Roseobacter denitrificans OCh 114: one gene and its partner. The protein of the gene in region 2 interacts with the protein of the main gene of each other region in a pairwise test. Links are inferred from orthologs where the notes say so. Each region holds a gene or a part of one and is shown on either strand. Other genes may lie near its edges.

What was found.
Region 1: the proteins of RD1_RS12965 (region 2) and mrdA interact in binary tests that used the Escherichia coli proteins (3 or more experiments, as listed by UniProt). The link is inferred for Roseobacter denitrificans OCh 114 from one-to-one orthologs.

The regions. Positions count from the first base shown.
Region 1 is NC_008209.1:1,166,133-1,178,166, forward strand. What follows is about bases 2,659-5,551. They hold mrdA (penicillin-binding protein 2), read right to left. Parts: upstream 5,131-5,551; coding sequence 3,187-5,130; downstream 2,659-3,186. Other genes in these bases: rodA (rod shape-determining protein RodA), read right to left, coding at 2,659-3,190; RD1_RS05565 (hypothetical protein), read right to left, coding at 5,162-5,551. In the rest of the region: RD1_RS05545 (M3 family metallopeptidase), read left to right, coding at 1-1,094; RD1_RS05550 (2-hydroxyacid dehydrogenase), read right to left, coding at 1,098-2,030; more of rodA, read right to left, coding at 2,051-2,658; more of RD1_RS05565, read right to left, coding at 5,552-5,701; rod shape-determining protein MreC, read right to left, coding at 5,698-6,582; RD1_RS05575 (rod shape-determining protein), read right to left, coding at 6,657-7,703; RD1_RS05580 (amino acid ABC transporter substrate-binding protein), read right to left, coding at 7,877-8,713; RD1_RS05585 (2-isopropylmalate synthase), read right to left, coding at 8,846-10,414; RD1_RS05590 (SDR family NAD(P)-dependent oxidoreductase), read left to right, coding at 10,672-11,337; RD1_RS05595 (cryptochrome/photolyase family protein), read left to right, coding at 11,331-12,034. UniProt on the Escherichia coli protein: Catalyzes cross-linking of the peptidoglycan cell wall. Responsible for the determination of the rod shape of the cell. Is probably required for lateral peptidoglycan synthesis and maintenance of the correct diameter during lateral and centripetal growth.
Region 2 is NC_008209.1:2,683,398-2,695,715, forward strand. What follows is about bases 4,987-8,163. They hold RD1_RS12965 (penicillin-binding protein 1A), read right to left. Parts: upstream 7,765-8,163; coding sequence 5,209-7,764; downstream 4,987-5,208. Other genes in these bases: prfB (peptide chain release factor 2), read right to left, coding at 4,987-5,123; RD1_RS12970 (N-acetylmuramoyl-L-alanine amidase), read right to left, coding at 7,857-8,163. Also shown: ilvN (acetolactate synthase small subunit), read left to right, coding at 1-183; RD1_RS12935 (hypothetical protein), read right to left, coding at 201-533; RD1_RS12940 (helix-turn-helix domain-containing protein), read left to right, coding at 768-1,565; RD1_RS12945 (aromatic ring-hydroxylating oxygenase subunit alpha), read left to right, coding at 1,671-2,831; RD1_RS12950 (hypothetical protein), read left to right, coding at 2,831-3,046; RD1_RS12955 (DUF2189 domain-containing protein), read right to left, coding at 3,142-3,927; more of prfB, read right to left, coding at 3,999-4,986; more of RD1_RS12970, read right to left, coding at 8,164-9,074; RD1_RS12975 (pyridoxal phosphate-dependent aminotransferase), read right to left, coding at 9,136-10,278; RD1_RS12980 (M48 family metalloprotease), read left to right, coding at 10,277-11,632; RD1_RS12985 (DsbA family protein), read left to right, coding at 11,636-12,318. UniProt on the Escherichia coli protein: Cell wall formation. Synthesis of cross-linked peptidoglycan from the lipid intermediates.

The DNA of each region.
Region 1 (12,034 bases), 1.5 Mb from region 2 along the record:
CGGATGCTGACGCTGCGCGTCTCGCCGAGATGATGCGCAAGGATGGCATCAACGATGATCTGGCCCCTTGGGACTGGCGCTATTACGCTGAAAAACGGCGCGCCGCAGAACACGATCTGGATGAGGCAGAGCTGAAGCCATATTTCCAACTGGACCGCATGATCGCGGCCAGCTTTGCCTGTGCACAGCGGCTGTTCGGGTTGCAGTTCAAGCCATTGGACATACCGCTTTACCACCCGGATTGCCGGGCTTGGGAAGTGACGCGCAACGGCGAACATATCGCCGTGTTCATTGGTGACTATTTCGCCCGTGGGTCCAAAAGATCGGGTGCCTGGTGTTCTGCGATGCGTTCGCAGGCGAAATTCCCCAAGCCGCAGGCACCGATTGTCATCAATGTGTGCAATTTTGCCAAGGGCGACCCGGCGCTGTTGTCTTATGATGACGCGCGCACGCTATTTCACGAATTCGGCCATGCGCTGCACCAGATGCTGTCAGATGTGACCTACGAGAGCATTTCTGGCACGTCCGTTGCGCGCGACTTTGTTGAGCTTCCCAGCCAGCTTTACGAACACTGGCTGGATGTCCCGGAGGTGCTGTCAGAATTTGCTGTTCATGCAGAGACTGGCGCGCCCATTCCCCCCGACATGCTGCAGAAAGTGCTCGACGCCTCGACGTTTGATATGGGGTTCCAGACCGTGGAATATGTGGCCTCGGCCCTCGTCGATCTGGCGTTTCATGACGGCCCGGCACCTGCGGACCCGATGGACAAGCAGCGCGAAGTTCTTGATGCTATCGGCATGCCGCCAGCGATTACGATGCGCCACGCCACGCCGCATTTTGCCCATGTTTTTGCCGGTGATGGGTATTCCAGCGGGTACTACAGCTACATGTGGTCGGAAGTGATGGATGCGGACGCCTTTGCCGCCTTCGAAGAAGCGGGCGGTGCGTTTGACCCTGAACGTGCCTCGGCACTTGAACGGCACATATTATCCACGGGTGGCAGTTCAGACGCGGCGGAGCTTTACATCGCCTTCCGCGGGCGGCTGCCGGGGGTGGATGCGCTGCTCAAAGGGCGCGGGCTGGCCGCTGAGTAGCGCTCAATAGCCTCGCGCACGGTCAACGAGGTTCAAAAAAGCCTCACCTTTTTCACCGCGTACGATGTTGCGGGCAATTTCTTTTGCGGAAGTCACCGGGCGGGTTGCCGCCGCGATATGTGGTGTCACCGTCACATTTGGATGCGCCCAAAACGGGTGATCCTGTGGCAATGGTTCCGTGCGGAACACATCCAAGGTGGCATGCGCGACCTGACCGCTGTCAAGGGCTTCGATCAACGCGGCATCCTCAATCAGCGGCCCGCGCCCGGGGTTGAGGATGTACGCGCCCTTGGGTAACTGGGCCAGCGTTTCACGGTTCAGCGTATTTTCTGTTTCGGCTGTGTCCGGCAGCAACAGAACCAGTATTTCGCCTGTCGCCAAAGCATCGCGCAGGCCGTCTGATCCGTGAAAGGTCTCGATACCGTCGAGGTTCTTGGCGGATCTGCTCCAGCCGCTGACGCGAAAGTTCATGCGGCACAATTGTTCACCAACAGCAGTTCCTAATGATCCCAGCCCCAGAATGCAGACCCGCCTTTCCTGTGCCAGCGGGTTGGAATGCCACTCCCACTCGCGCTGCGGATTCACGATATGGCTGTCCATGCCCAGATGATACCGCATGACATGGCCGACGACCCATTCGACCATGGATTGGGTCATGCCGGGATCAACCATTTTGATCAGCGGAAAGGTGAGCGTGTCATTTGTCACGATGCGCTCGACCCCGGCCCAAAGGCTCAGAACGGCTTTGGTGTTTTTATAGGGAGAGAAGTCCTGCAGCGTCGATGTGGGGGCATAAACGATGTAGTCCACATCTTGTGGTGACGCCCGCGTTACAAGTTCCGCGTCGAGACCTTCCTGGGTAAAGGCATCGCTCAGTGCGCGGCCGTACTTGTGCCAGTCCTCATTGCTGGCGGCGAACAAAACGGTCAGGGTCATGTCGGTCCTTTATCTGGCCTTTATCTGGGGCGGTGCACATGCGCACTTTGCGTCAGCCCGAAGGCAAGCATCAAAACCAGCATGGCCGAACCCCCAAAGCTCACCAGCGGGAGCGGGACCCCGACAACCGGCGCAAGCCCCATGACCATCGACATGTTGACCGCAAAGAACAAAAAGAAGTTCAGCGCAATCCCAAGGGTCAGCAGCGATGAAAACCGGTCCTTGTTCAGCATGGCGGACCAGACGCAAAAGACAATGATCAGCGTATAAAGCGCAAGCAATGAAATCGCGCCAATGAAGCCGAATTCCTCTGCCAGCGTAGTAAAGATAAAGTCCGTGTGTTTTTCGGGCAAAAAGTTCAGACGGCTTTGCGTGCCCTGCATGAAACCGCGCCCGGTCCATCCACCAGAGCCAAGCGCGATCTTTGATTGCGTGATGTGATACCCGGCGCCCAGAGGATCGGTGCTGGGGTCCAGAAAAGTGTCTATCCGGCGGAACTGATAGTTTTCAATAAGCTGCCAAGGTGTGCCGCGGGATTTGAACACCGCAGTGACCAGCGCCACACCGCTGGCTGCAACAGCGGCAAAATAGGCCCAGTGCACCCCCGCCAGAAACATCAAACCGCCCCCGGCGGCCAGCAGCAGAATTGACGTGCCCAGATCCGGTTGACGCAGTACCAGAAGAACGGGGATTATGATGATGATAACCGGTAGGATCACCCATAAGGGACGCGATGTTTTCTTGGCTGGCAGCCAGTCATAATAGGCCGCCAGCAGCATCACCAATGTGATTTTCATCAGTTCCGAGGGCTGCAATCGCATGAAACCAAGGTCGATCCATCGTTGCGCCCCCATGCCGACGGTGCCGAACAATTCAACCGCAACCAGCAAGACAAGCGTGCCGAGATAGGCAAGGCCGGACAGGCTGCGCCAGAACCAGATGGGAACCATGGCCACAATCAGCATCAGGGCGAAACCGACGACGAACCGCTTCATCTGCGGCTCGGCCCAGGGGGAGAATGACCCGCCCGCAACCGAGTAGAGCATCAGGAAACCGACGCCCGCAACTGCGGCCAGCAGGATCGCAACGGGCCAGTTGAGGTGCAGGATCTTGCGCAAGCCCACGGGCGTGGATTTGACGTTATGCTCGAGATAACTCATGCCTGATCCCGCCCGCTGATAGCGGCCTGTGGCTGCATCTTTTGCAATTCTTTTTGCAGCGTGCCGATGCGTTCGCGGTCCTTGGCCGGGTATGCCTCAAGCGGTGGTGTGCCGCCATAAAGCGCCTGCAGGGTGATATCGCGGGCAATCGGGGCGGCGGCTTTCGACCCGCCGCCGCCGTGTTCGACGATAACGGCCACGGCGTATTTTGGGCGGTCATATGGTGCGAAATTCACAAACAAGGCATGATCGCGGCGTTCCCACGGCAGATCCTCGTTGCGGATGACACCTGCGCGGCGTTCTGCGGCGGTGATGTTGCGCACCTGACTTGTGCCGGTTTTACCGGCCATGCGCATCTCTTCTTCGATCACGCGTGACCCATAGGCAGTGCCCCGCCGGTCATTGACGACGGCAAACATGGCCCTGCGCATCTTGCGCAGGTTGTTCTCATTCATACCCATGTTTTCGCCACCGCGATCGGGTTGTTCAACACCGTCGATTGATTTGATCAGCCGCGGGGATACCGCGCGCCCGGTGGCAAGTCGCGCGGTCATGACCGCAAGCTGCAGGGGAGAGGCCAGCAAAAACCCTTGCCCGATGGAGGCATTGACCGTGTCACCGACCCGCCAGGATTGGCCTTGATTGATCTGTTTCCATTCCATCGTCGGCATCAGGCCGGAGGCGACGGCTGACATGGGCACATCGTGTTTCACGCCAAGGCCAAAACGATTGGCCATTGCGGTAATCTTTTCAATACCGACCTTGATGGCCAGATCATAGTAATAGACATCGCAGGATTTCTTGAGCGAATCCTGCAAATCCACCCACCCGTGGCCTGCGCGTTTCCAGCAGTGAAACCGGCGACCGGACACTTCGAGGTGGCCGGGGCAATAGGCAGTTTCATCCGGCCCGATCAGCCCGGCCTCAAGGGCGGCCATGGCGGTGATCATCTTGAAGGTGGACCCCGGCGGGTACAGCCCCTGAACGGTCTTGCTGGCCAGCGGGCGGTACTTGTTGCTGGTCAGCGCCCCGTAGTCTTTTTGCGAGATGCCGCGCACAAACAAATTGGGATCAAATGTCGGGGCCGAGGCGCAGGCGACAAGATCGCCGTTGTCACAGTCGATGATCACCGCGCTCGCACTTTCGCCGGTCAGACGCGCCTGCACATACCCCTGCAAGGCCGCATCAACGGTAAGCTGGACATCCGATCCGGCAGTGCCCTCCTGACGGTCGAGTTCACGCATCACGCGTCCCGTGGCGTTGACCTCGACCCGTTTGGCCCCGGCTTTCCCGCGCAAAAGCGGTTCGAGCTTGGTTTCCACGCCCACCTTCCCGATCTGAAACCGGGGTATCATCAGGACCGGTTCCGGGTCAGTGATCTTTGAAAGGTCATAATCCGACACCGGGCCCACATACCCCAAAACATGCGCAAAGTCAGAGCCTTGCGGATAGACACGGCTGAGCCCCACCTCGGGTGTGATGCCCGGCAAGGCGGGCGCATTCACCGAAACACGGCTGATTTCATCCCAAGTGACGTCCGACGCGACGGTGACGGGCAGAAACGGGGCTGACCTGCGCATCTCCTCCTTGACGCGGGCAATCGCATTGTCGTCAAGCGCAATGATCCTGGACAGCTGTTTCAGAGAGGCATCCACATCGCCGGCGTCTTCCTTGATGATCACAATGCGATAAGAGGGCGCGTTTTGTGCGAGCCGAACCCCGTTCCTGTCAAAAACCTCCCCGCGCGACGGTGGGATCAGGCGCACGTTTATGCGGTTTTCTTCGGCCAGCAGTCGGAATTCATCGGCCTGTTCGACCTGCAGGTACCGCATGCGCGCGGCCAACCCGCCAATGAACAGCAATTGCGCCCCGCCAAGAAGTGCGGCGCGTCGTGACAGGTGCCGATGGCTGAAATCCGTTTCTGCCCGTGTCCGTTTCACAGCAGCCCCCCCGGTCTATGCCCTTTGCTCATCACCCGCGCCGCCCCCGCGCATCAAGTTCACCCGGTGCCGTTTTTTGCACACCGAGCACGCTGTGAGTCAATCCGACCACGACCGGGTAGAACAGCATGGTCATGACCAGTTCGAAGACTGACAAGGTAAAGGCTGGCGGATCGACAAATGTGACCATCAGTGCGGCGCGATACGCAAGCGCCACGGTGGCCATCATGATGCAGACGCTTAACCATTCGTTGACAAAACTGCCATCGCGCAGGCCAATGGCCCGGGACTTGAGGCTTTCGCAGGCCAGCAGAGCAAACAGCGCCCACAACCCCGGGGGTCGTAAAAGCAGCAGATCAGCAAGAAGGAACAGCCCCGCCAGCGCGATGCTCGGCACGTATTCCGGTCGCCGCAGAGACCAGGCAAAGGCGAATGCCAAAATCAGGTCCGGCCCGACCCATTGTCGTGGCGTGGTTTCCAGCGGCAGGAGATGGAAAAACAAGATGACACAAACAATGAGGCCGAACATCAGCCGCATACCCCAGACGCGCGTGTTGGTTTGCTCGCTCATTGTGTGGCCTCCGCAACAGGCAGTTGCGGGCCGATGATCTGCGCGCTGTCAGAGACCGTTGTTGTGCCGTGATGGCGCAGTACGCGCAGGAATTCGAGGCGCTGATAGTCAGCCGCCATGATGACACGCAATTTGCCGGTCGGGTCGGCTGCCACCTGACCGATCAGAAGCCCGGCCGGAAAGACGCCACCGTCACCGGAACTGATGACCCTGTGGCCGGGTTTTACAAGGTCGCTGTCTTCGAGAAAGTCGATGAAGGGCGCGGCGGAGTTGTCACCGGATACGATCACGCGCTGGCCCGAGGGCTGGATGATGGCGGGGATGCGGCTTGAGGCATCCGTGAGCAGGATCACACGGGCAGTTTTGTCCGCCACGCCGGAAATCCGACCGACAAGGCCGATGCCATCCATCGTCGCCCAGCCATCCACCAGACCATCCCGGCTGCCGACATTGATCAGCACGGATTGCCGGAAGGGCGAGCCGCTGTCCGCCAGAACCACGCCCGTGATATAGGTCAGGCGCGGGTCCAGACGCACGTTGTTGAGATCGAGAAGCCGCGCATTTTCCTGTTCCAACTGAAGGGCGGCCTCCTTCCACGCTTGCATGCGGCGCAGTTCAGAGCGCAATTCGCGGTTTTGCTGCGCCAGCCGCTGATAGCTTTGAAAGTCCTGAAACAGGTTGATTGTGGCAGTGACCGGCGCCATTGCCCAAGTGAGATTTGGCACGAATGTGTCCGTCACCTGCGCGCGAAAACGCTCAACCCGAGGGCTGTCGATCCGCCACAACAGGAATGTCCCGAGAAGACACAGGATCAGGATGCTGATCAATAACCGGCGCAGCGGGCCGGTAAAGTCGTTTGCGTTTGACCTGTCCTTTGCCATCCGGCCTCGGTCTCCTGCCCCCTAGTGGAGCAGGGCATGCCTGCCTCTGACGGGGTGCGGTTAATGCGTTGCGATCAACTGTCGTAGTCGATGGCGTGACGCAGCTGTTTTTCGTATTCTAGGGCCTTACCGGTGCCCAAAGCCACGCAATTCAGTGACTCGTCCGCAATTGATACGGCAAGGCCGGTTTGTTCGCGCAGGGCGAGGTCAAGATCCCCCAGCAATGCGCCACCGCCCGTCAGCATCACGCCACGATCCACGATATCCGCAGCGAGGTCGGGGGGCGTTGTCTCAAGCGCTGTCATGACCGCTTCGCAGATTTGCTGGACGGGTTCGGCCAGCGCCTCGGCAATCTGCGCCTGTGTTACTTCGATTTCTTTCGGGACGCCATTCAACAGGTCACGGCCCCTGATCTGCATTGACGTCCCACGCCCGTCATCAGGCATTCGCGCCGTGCCGATGGATGTCTTGATCCGTTCGGCCGTGGTTTCACCGACCAGCAGATTTTGTTGACGGCGCAGATAACTGATGATCGCTTCGTCCATCCGGTCCCCGCCAACGCGCACCGAACGGGCGTAGACGATATCACCCAAAGACAGGACTGCGACCTCGGTCGTACCGCCACCGATGTCCACGACCATGTTGCCAGTGGGGTCCGTGATCGGCATGCCGGCGCCAATGGCCGCGGCGATGGGTTCCGCAATCAGCCCTGCGCGGCGCGCACCCGCACTCAGAACGGACTGGCGGATAGCGCGTTTTTCAACGGGCGTTGCACCATGGGGCACGCAGACGATAATCTTGGGTTTCGAGAAGGTGGACCGCTTGTGCACCTTGCGGATGAAATGTTTGATCATTTCCTCGGCCGTATCGAAATCGGCGATCACACCTTCGCGCATGGGGCGAATTGCCTCGATGCTGCCGGGGGTACGTCCCAGCATCAATTTGGCATCTTCGCCAACAGCAAGGACTTTTTTCACGCCATCCTTGACGTGATAGGCGACCACCGAGGGCTCTGACAAGATTATGCCACGGCCTTTGACGTAAACCAACGTGTTTGCCGTGCCGAGGTCAATCGCCATATCTGACGAAAAAAGACCACGAAAACTATCGAATAGAGCCATGAAGCTTATAACCTTGCCCGAATCTGATTTATCCGAGCCCATCGGCTCAGTTGACCTGTGTTATATGCTTAGCTGCGATATGGTGAAAGGGGCGTTAACGATGTTCTAGGCATCATCTTGCTTTTTGAAAAAAATGATGAATGCCGCTGATAAAATGTCGTAACTTCCACCGATCAGGGCAGGGTTGGCGACAAAAGATACATCGCTTGAAGGCCCAAACCCGGTTTCACATTGGGCAGGGCGCGTGCGAATGCCTGCTCCATCGTACCTTCGGTAAACAGCTCGCTCAGCCCGCGATCGACAACCAGGCGAAACTCCGTGTCACCGCGCGCCATGGCAAGCCCCTGCTTTTCCACCGTCAACAGTTGATCAAAAACCTTTAATTCATTGGCCACTTCGCTTTGCATGACCATGTTCATCAAGATGGACTGATCCGCGAAATACGCAGCGATCTCGTCCTGCTCCAGCGCGGCCATACCTGTTGGGTGATCATCGAAGATCACGACTTCCGCCGCGATATCCGCCGCCGCAAGTGAGTTTTGCAATGCTTCCAGCGTGGTCGTCGCAGCGCGGACGCCCACCTTCATGCCTGCCAGTCCCTCCAGCGAATCAGGCCCGCCTTTTTTGAGCACAACGACGGTTCCGTCAACATAAATGGGTACGGAAAAGTCCACCAATTCGCGGCGTTCAAGCGTAATTGTGGCAGCACCACACAGAAGGTCGATATTGCCATTTGCGACTTGTTCAAAACGGTCCTCTGCAGTCACTGACCGAAAGATGATTTCCAGATCGGGAACTTCGACTTCGGCAGCAATTTTTGAAGCCAGTGCATAGCAGACTGTGGGCGTGTACCCTTTGGGTTCGTTTTCGCCCAAATACGAAAGGGGGGCTGCGTCGGTGCGAAAGCCGATCACCAACTGTCCGTTTTGTTTAATTCGCTCAAGCGTTTGAGCATGGGCTGCGGCGGGAATGAGGAGTGCTGCGATCAAAGCGGCAAGGAGAGGGCGCATGTTTGAGTGTCCTGTTTGGAGGTATTGTTTTACGCGTTCAATAAAGCCTAGCAGATAAAAATAGAAGTTACCGCCGGAAAATCGGCGGTATCTGTATTTTATCGCACCTCGCGCGCTATTCCGCCCAAGGTGTCAGCCCACGTCCTTATAGCTGATTTCGCGCGCGTCCTTGCCTGCCTTTTCGCGCCGCACCAGCAGGCGGTTCAAGGCGTGGATATAGGCGCGCGCCGAGGCTACCACCGTGTCCGTGTCTGCCGACTGCCCCGTGACGATACGGCCCTCTTCCTCCATCCGCACCGAAACGGTTGCCTGCGCATCCGTGCCTTCGGTCACTGCATGCACCTGATAAAGCTGAAGGCGTGCCGAATGCGAAACCAGTGCCTTGATTGCATTGAAGGACGCATCAACCGGGCCGTCCCCGGTTTGTGTGGTGGATTTCTCTACACCGTCGATGTTCAGCACAAGGTCAGCTTGCTGAGGGCCGTGGGTGCCGCAGACGACGCGCAGCGACACCAGTTTGATCCGGTCGTTTTCAGGGTCCGTCGCCGTGCGCATCAAGGCGATCAGATCGTCGTCATAGATCTCTTTCTTGCGGTCCGCCAACGCCTTGAAACGCACAAAGACGTCCTTGAGCTGGTTGTCGCCCAATTCAAAACCGAGGTTCTCCAGCTTGGAGCGCAACGCTGCGCGCCCTGAATGTTTGCCCATCACGATATTGGTTTCGGTCAGGCCAACATCCTCGGGGCGCATGATCTCAAAGGTTTCCGCGTTCTTGAGCATGCCGTCCTGATGGATGCCGGATTCATGCGCAAAGGCGTTCTTGCCGACGATCGCCTTGTTGAACTGCACCGGGAAGCCGGACACAGCAGCGACACGGCGCGAGATATTCATGATCTTGGTGGCGTCGATGCCGGTGTGAAACGGCATGATGTCATTGCGCACTTTCAGGGCCATCACGACCTCTTCCAGCGCTGTATTCCCTGCACGTTCGCCAAGGCCGTTGATCGTGCATTCGATCTGGCGCGCGCCCGCTTCGACGGCGGCAAGGCTGTTGGCCGTGGCCATGCCCAGATCATTGTGGCAGTGGGTGGCAAAGGTGATCTCATCTGCGCCCGGCACTCGTTCAAGCAGCATCGAGATGAGCGCTGCGGATTCGCGCGGCGCCGTATAGCCGACGGTGTCGGGGATATTGATCGTGGTGGCCCCGCATTTGATGGCAATTTCCACCACCCGGCAGAGGTAATCCTCTTCGGTGCGGGTGGCATCCATGGGCGACCACTGCACATTGTCGCACAGGTTGCGCGCGTGGGTCACGGTCTGTTCGATCCGTTCGGCCATCTGGTCCATATCGAGGTTCGGAATGGCGCGGTGCAGGGGGGACGTCCCGATAAAGGTGTGGATGCGCGGGCGTTTGGCGTGTTTCACGGCCTCCCAACATCTGTCGATGTCCCCGATCTGGGCGCGCGCCAGACCACAAATCACCGATGTCTTGGCGTTGCGCGCTATTTCAGAGACAGCGGCGAAATCGCCCTCTGACGCAATGGGAAAGCCTGCTTCGATGATATCGACACCCATTTCATCCAGCAGCCCGGCGATCTCAAGCTTTTCCGAATGGGTCATGGTCGCACCCGGGCTTTGTTCGCCGTCGCGCAATGTCGTGTCAAAGATCAATACGTGATCCTGTTTCGTCGTATCTGTCATGGTGTATCTTTCGTTCTGTGCTTCAATCCGTGGCGCGCAACACATCCCTCTGAGCGGGCGCGCCGAAGGGCACGCTCAGAGGCGGATTAGCAGCAGTAGGGCAGCCGTGGCGCGCAGGGTGCGTGCGGTCGCGATAATATGTTCTGACTGTACCATGGGTCGGATTTATACAGCAGCTTGGCAAAATGGAAAGAGGCTTTGTCCTGTTTGCCTGCGCCGGGGTTGAAGGCGCGCTTGCGCCTTCTAGGTCGCTGAGAATGAAAAATGTTTTGATACTTGGGGCGTCCGGCGGGATCGGTGCGGCGCTCACAGCCGCCTGCAAAGCGCGCGGCGACGTGGTTACGGGGCTGTCGCGCAGCGGTGATGGTTTTGATATAACGGATGACGCTTCAGTCGCGCAGCATCTGGCCTCGCTCAGCGCGCCGTTTGATCTGATCATCGTGGCAACAGGGGCCTTGGAAATAAATGGCGCAGTCCCGGAGAAGTCGATCCGGAACGTCACTGCGCAGGCGATGCTGGATCAATTTGAACTCAATGCGGTCGGGCCTGCGCTGGTGCTGAGCCATGCTGCGCGGTTACTGCCCCGCGACCGCCCGTCGGTTTTTGCCGTGCTCTCCGCGCGGGTCGGTTCCATCGGTGACAACAAGATAGGCGGATGGATCAGCTATCGCAGCGCGAAGGCGGCGGTCAATCAGGTGGTGCGCACGGCGTCCATCGAATTGGCACGCACGCATCCGCAGTCCGTTTGTGTGGCCCTGCATCCCGGCACGGTCCAGACGGCCTTTACCGAGAAATACCTCGGCCGGCATCCGTCGGTGCCAGCGTCCGAGGCGGCGCATAACCTGTTGCGCGTCGTCGATGGCTTGTCTGCGGCGCAGACGGGCCGGTTTTTCGACTGGGCAGGCAAGGAGGTTGCGTGGTGAGCCGCCTCGTTCTGGTGCTGGGGGACCAGCTGTCCGAAAGCCTCAGCGCGTTGCAGGCGGGCGACAAGTCGCACGATACTGTTGTGATGGCCGAGGTCGCAGATGAAACCTCCTATGTGCAGCACCACCCGAAAAAGATCGCATTGATCTTTGCGGCCATGCGGAAATTCGCGCAACACCTTCGAAATGAGGGTTGGAACGTTGCCTATGCGCAGCTGGATGACAGCGAAAACGCCGGGTCCATTGTTGGTGAGCTGTTGCGCCGGGCAGAGCAGACCGGGGCGCAAACCGTATTGGCCACAGAGCCGGGGGAGTGGCGTCTCATCACGCTTCTCAAAGAGGCGCCGTTGCGGGTCGAGGTGCTGCCGGATGATCGTTTTCTTGCGTCTCATCAGGAGTTCGAAGACTGGGCCGACGGGCGCAAGCAGTTGCGGATGGAGTATTTCTATCGCGAGATGCGGCGCAAGACGGGTCTGCTGATGGAGGGCGATCAACCCAGCGGCGGCAAGTGGAATTTTGATCACGACAACCGCAAACCGGCACCAGATGAGATTACATTTGACGGGCCACTGCGGTTCGAGCCGGATGACACCGTGCAAGAGGTTCTTGACCTTGTGGAGGCGCGCTTTTCAAATCACTTTGGCAGGCTGCGTCCCTTCTGGTTTGCGACTTCCCGCGCCGAAGCGCTGCAACAGTT
Region 2 (12,318 bases):
GTCGAGGCCTTACGTCTTGCCGATATCTTCCGCGCCAATGTGGTCGACAGCACCCTCGAAAGTTTCGTGTTTGAAATCACCGGTGCGCCCGAGAAAATTGATGCATTTGCTGATCTGATGCGCCCGCTGGGCTTGGCAGAGGTCGCGCGCACCGGGGTCGCGGCCTTGTCCCGCGGGGAATAGGGTCGAAACCCGATACCTTATGAACAGGCCACCTTGGCCTGTTCTGTCCACGGTGAAAAACTCACCACCTGCCCTCTTCTGCGCGCGCTCGGCGTTTTGGTCTGGGCTGCATCGCGCAGCACATCGGGCAAGGCAGGCCCGACCTTTTCAATGACGAGGCGCGGATTGTGTGCCACCCGGGTGGATTGCGACACTTCCATTTCAAACTGCACCAGATCACCGGCATCAAAGAAATCACCCGTGCGCAGGACGTCATCGGACGGCTTCACATATGCGAGGTCACCCTGATCTTCGCACCAGATCACTGCCTTGCGGTCTGATGCGTCGCTCCACAGCACTACACCTAACATTAACTATCCCAATTCTTGTGGTCTTTTTTCAACCATACCAAGAAGTTAAGACGTGATGACACCAAAAAAGTGCCACCGCACGCTTGGTTTTTGTGTCCACATGCAGTACACTAGACACAATTCTAGACGGCAATGACGCAAATTAGCGTCAGTTTCGGGTGGCCAAAAGCAACTATTACGTGCAAAGCGATTAGTGATGCAATATTAGCATGTAAACCACACCGAAGGACGACAATGCCCACCGCTGCCCGATCCCCCGCCCAGTTGCGCAATATGTTCGGAGCAAACCTGCGTCATCTGGCCGAAGAATACCCGTCGGTTTCCGCATTGGCGCGCCAACTCGGTATCAATCGAACACAGTTCAACCGTTATCTCAGCGGCGAGAGCTTTCCCAGACCAGACGTCCTCGCCCGCATTTGCGATTTTTTCGGCGTAGATGCCCGCGTCCTGCTGGAACCTGTCGACCAGATTGGCCCCAGTTCAGGACCGGTGATGAGCGGGTTCCTCAAGGACTTCATGGGCGAGAAAGTGCAACAGGTCCCCGAAGTCGATTTTCCCAGCGGATTTTACCAGTTCTCACGCCGCAGTTTCGTGAAGGACAACCAGTTCGTGCGCGGTCTGATCTATGTTCTGCGTCAGGGCAACGACACGCATATCAAGGGCTATGAGCCCAAACTCGCCATGGCGATGCAAGGCATCCCGCCGGCCCCGCAGGCGCGCGAATATCGTGGTTTCGTGCTCAAGGTGGAGGACGGTGTCGCAATCGTGACATCGAGGCGCAACGGTCTGACGGCTTCGCTAAACTTTCTGAACCGTGTCACGTCTTTTGAAAACAACTTCTGGGTCGGCTATGCAACGCGCACCGCGCGTGAGAATTCAGCCTCAACCCGCGTTACGCGCCTCGTCTACGAACATCTGGGGAATAATCTTGAACGCGTGATGCCGATCGCCCGCTGTGCCGGATTTTGTCCGCTTGAGGAACTGGTGCCTTTCCACCAGAATCTGTTGCAGCACAAAGACCCGATGCGCTAACTCCATAGAGCATGTCGCCCCGCAGCCAACGAGGTCGCTGCAGCGACAGCCAACACATCGACCTTCAGTATTCTGATGCAAACAACGATCATCAGGAGTTCTGACATGGAAAGTCGTGCTACGGATTTATCTTCCGTTCGCCGCCCGATTGCGCAGGCCAATGGTTTGCCAAACGCGCATTACACGGATGCCGCCGTATTTGACGAAGAAAAGCAGGCGTTGCTCTTCGCGGGCTGGTCCGGGCTTGCGGTGGCCGCTGATGTGCCACAGGTCGGTGACGCGGTGCCGCTCGACTTTCTCGGCGTGCCGCTTTTGCTGATCCGGGACCGTCAGGATAAGGTGCGGGTGTTCCAGAACATCTGCCGTCATCGCGGGATGATCCTGGTGGATGCGCCGCGCAGGATCGAAGGGGCCATCAGATGCCCCTACCACAGCTGGTGCTATTCGACCGAAGGACACCTTGTCAGCACACCGCATGTGGGCGGGCCGGGCCAGAACAGGCATGAAGGCATCGACCGCGCGCTGCTCGGGCTGATCGAGGTGCGCAGCCATATCTGGATGGGCGTTGTCTGGATCAACCTGTCCGGCACGGCGGCGGATTTCGACGTTGCGAACGCAAAGATGATGGCCCGCTGGCAGGAATTTGACAAACCTCTCTACCACGGCGGCAGCGAGAGCCGCTTTACCCTCGAGGTAAAGTGCAACTGGAAGCTGGCCGTCGAAAACTATTGCGAAAGCTACCATCTGCCCTGGGTGCATCCCGGCCTCAACAGCTATTCGCGTCTGGAAGATCACTACCACATCGAAGAGGATGACGCGTTTTCAGGACAAGGCACGCTGGTCTACCGCCAGATCAGGGACGCGGCGGGAAACAGTTTTCCGGATTTCGACGCGTTGAGCGACAAATGGGATACGGCGGCGGAATACATCACCGGGTTTCCCAACGTGCTACTGGGGGTTCACCGCGATCATACATTCGCCATCATCCTGCAACCGGTCGGGCCTGAGAAAACGCTGGAACATGTGTATCTGTTTTATGCACAACCAGATACCAGCGAAGCCTTGCGCATCCAGAACGCCGCGCAGTGGAAGACAGTTTTCGAAGAAGACGTCTTCGTGGTCGAGGGCATGCAGCGCGGACGCCATGCGGTATCCTTTGACGGCGGGCGATTTTCGCCAGCCATGGATGGGCCAACGCATCTGTTTCATGCCTGGGTCGCGGGCAAGATCGAACACGCCCGCGCGCAAAAGCAAGCAGCGGAGTAATGTCGCTTGACGCACAGCTGCTCGCCGCACATGCGGAGGGCGACACGGATCGTCTGGTTACCCTCTATGCGCAGGCGGCGGCCAGCGCGGACGATCCCGATACCGCCGGATTTTATCTCACCCACGCCTATGTTTTCGCCCTAGAGGCTGGTTTACCGCAAGCGGCTGATTTGCGCGCGCAACTGATTGAGACGGGACGCGAAGAGCCGCTTTAGAGCGGCTGACAGAATACCTGACACAGCAAGTATCACCTAACACGTTCAGCTCCCTGATTTCAGGCAGCGTTAGGTGATCGAGGTTTTACACATCTTCAGGGGCTTACGATCATCTCGCGATAGAGATGCCATGAACTGTGCCCCAGCAAGGGCAGCGTGATGAAAAGACCAAAGAAGCCCGGCAGCATGGAGGCGAACACCACAACAGCAATAAAGGCGGCCCAGACCATGAAAACGAAGGGCGAGGATCGGACCGCCTGAATGCTGGTGATCATGGCGGTGACAAAATCGATTTCCCGGTCCAGCAACAACGGCAACCCGATCACGGCAATCGAGAAAATCAACACCGCAAAACCTGCGCCAACTGCCGTACCGAATGCGAGCATCATCAACCCATTTGTGGTCAGAAAGACCTCAAAGGACGTCGACACGTTGGTCATTGTGGACAGCCCGAGAAACAGGGCAAAGATCATGTGACCCAGAAAAAACCAGAACATGAAAATCACCACCATCATCGTGCACATGGAAGGCAACTGCCGATGGCGCTGGTTCAGGATCACGCCAAAGATTTCTCCGGCGGGCACAGGCAGACCCGCTTCGAGCCTGCGCGACACCTCATAGAGTCCGACAGCCGCAAAAGGCCCCAGCAGCGGAAAGCCAATCGCCGCCAGCACCAACCAGAACGTATGCCCGGTCTGAGCCGTGATGACCGCCATAACCCAGCCTGCAAGCACGTAAAACGCGGCAAAGAGAATTCCATAAAGCGGTTTTGCCCGGAAATCGGACGCGCCCTTTTTCAAAGCGGCACGCAGCATGTCGAAATTGGCATCGCGCAACTCCGGCGCACCCGGTTTCAATTCTCCCTCTGCAATCGCCGCCACGGAAGTCTCCTCTTCGTACTCAACCGACTAAAACGTGCCCGAGTTGCGGTCGCATGTCAAAATGGAATTGATCAGCCGTTTTGCGCTTCGGCGCGTGTTTTGCCGGATGCATCCAATGCAAGGGTTGCCGCCATGAACCCGTCCAGATCACCATCCAGAACGCCCTTGGTGTCGGAGGTTTCAAAATTGGTGCGCAGGTCTTTGACCATCTGATAGGGCTGCAAAACGTAGGACCGGATCTGATTGCCCCATCCGGCATCACCCTTGTTTTCATGCGCTTCGTTGATGGCCGCGTTGCGCCGGTCCAGTTCCAGTTGATACAGGCGCGACTTCAGCGCCTTCATCGCGATGTCGCGGTTCTGGTGCTGGGACTTTTCCGAACTGGTCACCACGATGCCCGTCGGGTGGTGCGTGATCCGAACGGCGGAATCCGTCGTGTTGACGTGTTGCCCCCCCGCGCCTGAGGAGCGGTAGGTGTCAATGCGGATGTCTGCCGGATTCACCTCGATGTCGATATTGTCATCCACCACCGGATACACCCAGACCGAGCTGAAGGACGTATGCCGCTTGGCCGCACTGTCAAAAGGCGAGATACGCACGAGGCGGTGCACGCCGCTTTCCGATTTGAGCCACCCATAGGCATTCAACCCGGTGATCTTGTAGGTCGCGGATTTGATCCCCGCCTCGTCGCCGTCGCTCATGGACTGCAATTCGACCTTGTAGCCTTTCTTCTCCGCCCAGCGGACATACATGCGCGCCAGCATCGACGCCCAGTCACAGCTTTCGGTGCCCCCTGCTCCGGCGTTGACCTCCAGAAAGGTGTCGTTGCTGTCCGCTTCACCGTCCAGCAGCGCTTCGAGTTCCTTCTTCGCCGCGGTCTCTTCCAAAGCGCGCAATGCGTTTTCAGCGTCAGAGACCACATCTGCGTCGTCTTCCATCTCACCAAGTTCGATCAGTTCGATGTTGTCGGCCATCTCCTGCTTAATGCTGTCGTGGGTCGCCATGGCATCCACCAGCATCTGACGCTCCCGCATCAGTTTCTGCGCCGCATCCGGATCATCCCAAAGGGTCGGGTCTTCCACCCGCGCATTGAATTCCTCAAGCCTGTAGGGGGCGGTTTCCACATCCAGCCGCTGGGCCAGAAGGTCCAGCGATTTCTGTATTTTTTCAATGGTGTTCTGGACGTCTGCGCGCATGTCAGCCTCGGCAAAAAAGTGTTACATCCTGATAGACCAGCACCACAGCAGCGGCAAGGCACCCGGGGCGATTACACACCCGTGTTCAGTATAGACCGCCGGAACTGAGCGTGCCGAAATTGGCATTGGGGCCAACCTCAACCGTTTCCCCGGTCGAGGTCGTCACCTGCTGGCGTTGTGCGGGCTGCGCTTCCTGAACCAGCGGCAAATCCTGACCCATGGCAAAGCCACCGTCGAACATGACGCCGAACAACGGCTCTTCGCCACTGCGGAAATACTCTGCCACAACCGCATCGCCGGTGGCGTCATCGCTCAGGCGCGCACCGGTAAAACGGTCGATCTTGATAAACCGCCCGCCGCTTGGCACCTCAAACGGGCCGCCGCCATATTTTTGCGTGGCTTCTTCCATGAACCGCTGGAACACCGGGCCGCACATGCCGCCCCCCGACGCGCCGCGCCCCAGCGAGCGTGGTTGATCATACCCGATGTAGCAGCCCGCAACGATGTTGCTGGTGAACCCGACGAACCAGACGTCTTTGGCGTCATTGGTTGTGCCGGTTTTTCCGGCGGTGGGCACAGGAAGGTTGACCGTGCGCGCAGCGGTCCCGCGGTCCACAACCCCTTTCATCATCGAGGTCAGCTGATAGGCGGTGATCGGGTCCATCACGCGTTCCCGGTTCGAGATGATCCGTGGGCCAAGGCCGGGATCAAGGCTGGCCAGTTCACAATCGAAACAATAGCGTTCGTCATGGCGGTAAATCGTGCGCCCGTAGCGGTCCTGAACCCGGTCCACCAGCGTCGGCTGCACCCGTTCGCCGCCGTTGGCAAACATCGCATAGGCGGCAACCATCCGGTAAAGCGTGGTTTCCTCGGACCCCAGCGCATTGGCCAGAAAGGTGCCCATGTTGTCATAAACGCCAAACCGTTCGGCATAATCGGCCACAACATCCATGCCGACCTCTTGTGCCAGTCGCACGGTCATCAGGTTTCTGGAACGTTCGATGCCGGTGCGCAAAGGAGTTGGCCCATAAAATTCGCGCGACGCATTGCGCGGACGCCACAGGCCTTGCGGTGTGTTGATCTCGATCGGGGCGTCAATGACGATGGTGGCCGGGGAATAGCCGCTGTCGAGCGCGGAAGCATAGACAAAGGGTTTGAAACTGGATCCCGGTTGACGGCGCGCCTGCGTGGCGCGGTTGAACACACTGTCCTGATAGGAAAACCCGCCCTGCATCGAGATCACGCGCCCTGAATTGACGTCCATGGCGACAAAACCGCCCTGCACTTCGGGCACCTGCCGCAGCGTCCAGCGGATGAAACTGTCATCCTCATCCGAGGTCATGGCGCGAACATGGACCACATCGCCCACCTCAAGCAGATCACCGGCACGCTGCGCCTTGCCACTCAGGGAGCCATCGCGGCGCTTCTTGCGCGCCCAGGTGACGTCTTGCGCGGGAATGAAATGCCCGTCTTCGTCCTCCACAACGCCTTCGATGCCAATGCGCGCCGAAGTCTCGCCGACGGATAACACCACCGCCGGATACCACGGGCCGTCCAGATCAATGTCACGCGCAATCTCAACGGCCGCGAGGGCCGTGCGCCATGCTGTTTCATCGCCCAGCTGTTCCGGGTCTATCCGGGTTTTCGGTGCGCGCCAGATGCCCTGACGGCGGTCGTATTCTTCCAACGCGCGGCGCAGGGATTCGGCGGCGATCGGTTGCAAATCCTGATCAATCGTCGCGCGGACGCTCAGCCCACCGGTAAAGAACTCGCCCTCACCAAAATCTTCGCTCAACTGTCTGCGAATCTCATCCGTGAAGTAATCACGCGGTGGCAACTCGGCGCGGAAGCTTTCGAAGTCTCCGTTTTGAACCGACCGCAGGGGCGCGGCGACTTCGGTTTCATATTCGGCCTGCGAGATATAGCCGTTTTCCATCATCTCCTTGAGCACGAAATCACGACGCGCCTGCAGCCGCTCCCTCTGGCGCACGGGGTGATAATCGCTGGGCGCCTTGGGCAAGGAGGCGAGGAACGCCGCCTCATGCGCCGTCAGATCGCTCAGCGGTTTGTTGAAATATGTCTGCGCCGCAGCGGTGACACCGTAAGAATTCTGGCCGAGAAAAATCTCGTTCAGGTAAAGCTCAAGGATCTGATCTTTCTCAAGCGTTTCCTCCAGCCGGGACGCCAGAATAATCTCCTTGATCTTGCGTTCTGCACGCCTGTCACCTGAGAGCAGGAAGTTCTTCATCACCTGCTGCGTGATCGTCGAGGCGCCGCGCACATCCTGTCCGCGCGATTTCACCGCATCAATCGCTGCCGCCCCGATACCGCGCAGATCATAACCGTCGTGCTGGTAAAAATTCTTGTCCTCTGCCGAGATGAAAGCCTGTTTGACCAGATCGGGGATGTCCTCGGCCGGGGTAAACAGCCGCCTCTCCTTGGCGAATTCATCAATGATCTGCCCCTGGCCTGAATAAATCCGGCTGATGGTGGGCGGGGCGTATTGCGCGAGTGATTCGTGGCTGGGCAAATCCTTGCCATAGACCCAGAAAACCGCACCAATGCTCAGCACAACCATGCCCAAGCCCATGGTTATGGTCGTAAAAATACCACCCAGAAAAGACAGAATGAACCGAAACACGAAAAGCACGCACCTTTGTTGACGCTACAGGGATGGTATATGTGTTTCTTTGGCCGTGGTCAAAAGAGCGCGACGTCATAAGCACGTGATCGCTACTGCCTTATCAGCGCGCGCATCTCCGCGTCTTCTACCCGCCACTGCAGAATGGCGCGCGCCATGGCCTCCACCATCTTGCTGCGCCACTCAGGGTTGCGCAGGTTTTCAAGATCGCGCGCGCTGGAAAGAAATCCGACCTCGACCAGAACCGACGGGATATCGGCGGATTTCAGCACCGAAAAACCTGCCTGCCGGAGGGGTCTGGTGTTCATCGGACCACCCGCTGCCCCCATGGTATCGACCAGCACATGCGCCAGCGCTTTTGATCGCGGTTCCGTTTCCACGCGCGCCAGATCCAGCAGAACGGTCGTCACGGCGTTATCCGACCCGGTCAGATCGGCACCGGCGATGATGTCCGCGCGGTTGTGGCGCACCGCCAGATGGGCGGTTGCGGTATCGCTGGCCTCCTCCGACAGGGTGTAGACCGTGGCACCCTGCGCGCCGCCCTCGCTCAGCGCATCCGCATGAAGGGACAGGAAGACATCCGCGCCGGCGCGATGCGCTTGCGCCACACGGTTTTGCAGCGAGACGAAAACATCCCGGTCACGGGTCAGCACCACATCCACATCGCCCGCGCGCATCAGGGCCGCGCGCAATTCAAAGGCCACATCCAGCATCAGCGTCTTTTCCGACAGCCCTTCGCGCTCAGCGCCGGGATCAATACCGCCGTGACCCGGATCAATCACAACGACAAAGCGATCATCAGAGCCGGTTGCTTGCGCCTCATTGGGCTGCTCCACCGGCCAGACGGAATTTTGCGGCACACCTGATGTGCTGGCAAAGGTATCGGGATCGGCAGGCTGCATCACCAGTGTCAGGTTTGCCGCACCGGTGCCCTCCTTTACAGTCATCGCGACCTCTTCGGGCAGCATCGGCTGCGCCAGATCCGCCACCAGCCGCGACCAGCCGGGCTGAAAAACGCCGAAACGCAGCGCGTTGATGCTGGTCTTTGTGTCCAGCAGCGCCTGCGCCGACACGCCGGACCAATCCACTTCCCGGAAGTCCACGACCAGACGCGGGGGTTGATCAAGGGTAAAAACGCGATATGGCACGCCCTGCGACAGGGCCAGATGCATTTCCAACCGGCCGAACCAGTTCTGTTTGATGTGGCTGTTGGCCACATCCACCCGCGCAACGCCGGACAGGTCCTGCGCAGTAAGCGGTGCTGCCAATACGCCCAGGACAAGGGCGCAAAGTCTCACGTATCGGATCATGGGCTGCTCGGCCGATTTGTTTTGCCCGACCCTACACCACCTTGCGCCTTGAGGGAATGGCTCAGCGCGCCTGCAAGAACGCCTTGAGCCGCGCGAGCCCTTCGGCAATATCCGCAGTCGAGCGGGCATAGGAAAACCGCAGCGTCTGATGCCCGCGCACCGGGTCAAAATCAAGCCCGGGCGTGACGGCCACACCTGCCTGTTCGAGGATTTCCGCCGCAAAGGCGCGGCTGTCATCGGTCATATCCGATACATCCGCATAGACATAAAACGCTCCATCGGGCGGCGCGATCTTCGTGAACCCGGCCTCTGGCAAGCCTTCAAGCATCAGTTTGCGGTTAACCCGGTACACATCCATGTTGGCTTGCAATTCCTCTTCGGCATCCATCGCGGCAAGGGCGGCAATCTGACTGGCATGAGGCGCGCAGATGAACATGTTCTGCGCAATCCGCTCAACAACGCGCACATGATCCTCCGGGACAACCAGCCAGCCCACCCGCCAGCCTGTCATGGAGAAATACTTGGAAAACGAATTGATCACATAGGCCTCATCCGTCACCTGCAGCGCGGTGACCGCCTTGGCCTCATATTCGATGCCATGATAGATTTCGTCGGAAATGAAAGACGCACCCTGACCGGCGGCTGCGTCGATCAGACTGCCAAGCGCTGCCTTGTCCAGCATCGTTCCCGTCGGGTTTGCCGGTGAGGCGACCATGAGCCCCGCCAGGTCGCGCCCCTCAAGGTCACTGGCCACAGGTTGAAACCGGTTTTCGGGCGCTGTGGCGATATCAACGGGGCACAGGTCCAGTGCGCGCAAAATCTGGCGATAACTGGGATATCCCGGTGCGCCGATTCCAACCCGGTCGCCGGTGTCAAACAGGGCGGTAAAAGCCAGAATGAATCCACCCGAAGACCCCGGCGTGATGATCACCCGGCGCGGATCAAGATCCACGTCATACCATTCCCCGTACAGACGCGCGATACGGTCGCGCAGCGCGGGCAAGCCCAACGCCACCGTATACCCCAGCGCTTCCCGCCCCATCGCATCAGCCAATGCGGATACCGCAGCCTTTGGCGCACCGGTGCCGGGCTGGCCCACTTCCATGTGAATTATGTGGCGTCCCGCCGCCTCTGCCCGATGCGCTGCCTCCATCACGTCCATCACAATGAAGGGATCGACTGAAGAACGCCTTGAAACCCGCATGAAAACCGCTCCTTATGGTGACATGTGCTTTCATCGCGTATTCCGGCGGGCGTCAATCCCGATGCTGATCTTTTGTCTGTTTGCACAGACAGTGTCAGCGCAGGGGCTTTTGCGCGATGCGGATCTTGAATACGGGCTGAAACAACTCGCGGCCCCGGTGCTGACTGCTGCCGGCCTCAGCCCGTCGCGCGTCAAGATTCTGGTTGTCGATGACAGTTCGCTGAACGCATTTGTCATCAGCACAGACGCGATTTTCCTGCACTACGGGCTGATCAACCGCATGAGCAACGCCGCGATGCTGCAGGGTGTGATCGCGCATGAAGCGGCGCATATCGCCAATGGGCACCTCACCCGGCGGATGAACAACCTTGCCAGCGCGCGCACGGCCGCCGGGTTTGGCATAGCCCTTGCCGCTGTTGCTGCAGCAGCGGGTGGCGGCGAGGCTGGTGCGGGCGTCTTGCTGGGCACCCAAAGCTCCGCCATTAATCGCTTTTTGCGCCATACCCGCGCCGAAGAGGCCTCAGCCGATCAATCCGCCGTGCGGTTCATGCGCTCTGCGGGAATCAACCCGGCGGGCATGTCGCAGGTTCTGCAACTCTTCCGGGGTCAGGAACTGCTGGCCGAAACGCGACAAGACCCCTACACCCGCTCGCACCCCTTGTCGCGGGATCGCATACGCGCGCTCGAGGGCTATGTCGCAGCCTATGGGGATGCGCCGGTCGATAACTCCGCCGCCGACTACTGGTTTGAACGGGTCAAGGGAAAGCTCAGCGCCTATACCCGTGCGCCCAAATGGACGCTGCGCCGGCTGAACGAAAGCCCCTATCAAGACGTGCGACTGCTGCGCGAAGCCATTGCAGAGCATCGTCAATCGCGCACGAAACAGGCGCTTGCCGCGATTGACAAGGCCATCGCGCTGCGGCCCAACGATCCGTTTTATCACGACCAGCGCGGGCAAATCCTTTTTGAGACGCGCAACTTTTCCGCCGCCGCCGCGGCCTACGGGCGGGCAGTGCAACTGGCCCCCAATGATGCGCTGATCCTGTCTGGTTACGGGCGTGCGCTGTTGGTCGAAGACAACATCAGCAAGGCCCGACAGGTCCTTGAAAAGGCACGCACAATAGACTTCAGAGACGGGACGATGCTGCGCGATCTGTCGGTCGCATATGCAAAATCCGGTCAACGGGGCATGGCGTCGGTGGTGACTGCCGAACGTTACGCTTTGACGGGGCGGCTGAAAGACGCCGCCATTCACGCCAAACGGGCCGTCGATCTGTTGCCGGAAGGGTCCGGCCCTTGGCAACGGGCACAAGATGTGTTGATTGCATCCGAACGCGCCGCAAAACGGAGATAGACTATGCTGAAAAAACTACTGATGGCTTGTACCCTGAGCCTGATGAGTGCAACCGCTCCGGCGATGGCGCTCGACCTGAATGCCATGTCAGATGAAGAACGCGCACAGTTCGGCGAACAGGTGCGCGCCTATCTGATGGAAAATCCGCAGGTGATCATGGAGGCCGTCAACGCATTGGAAGAACGGCAAGCCGCAGCGCAGGCGCAGGCTGATGTCGATCTGGTCCGCCAGAATGCCGAAGCGATTTTCAACGACGGGTTTTCCTATGTCGGCGGCAATCCGCAGGGTGATGTGACCCTCGTGGAGTTCATGGATTATCGTTGCGGCTTTTGCAAACGTGCCTTTGGCGAGGTGGAAAAACTGCTCGCTGCGGATGGCAACATTCGCTTTGTCGTCAAGGAGTTCCCGATCCTCGGAGAACAGTCCCTGATTGCGTCCCGATTTGCCATTGCCACCAAACTGGAGGAAGGCCGCGACGCTTACAAACAGATGCATGATGCCCTGATGTCCTACAACGGCGACATCACCATCACGGCCCTGAGGCGCCTTGCGGATACCTTCGGCCTGAACGCGGATCAGATCGAAGCGCGTATGGATGCCGACGAGGTCACCCAAGAACTGATGGAAACGCGCGCGCTCGCGCAGCGGCTGCAGATCAGCGGCACACCGACTTTCGTGCTCGAAGA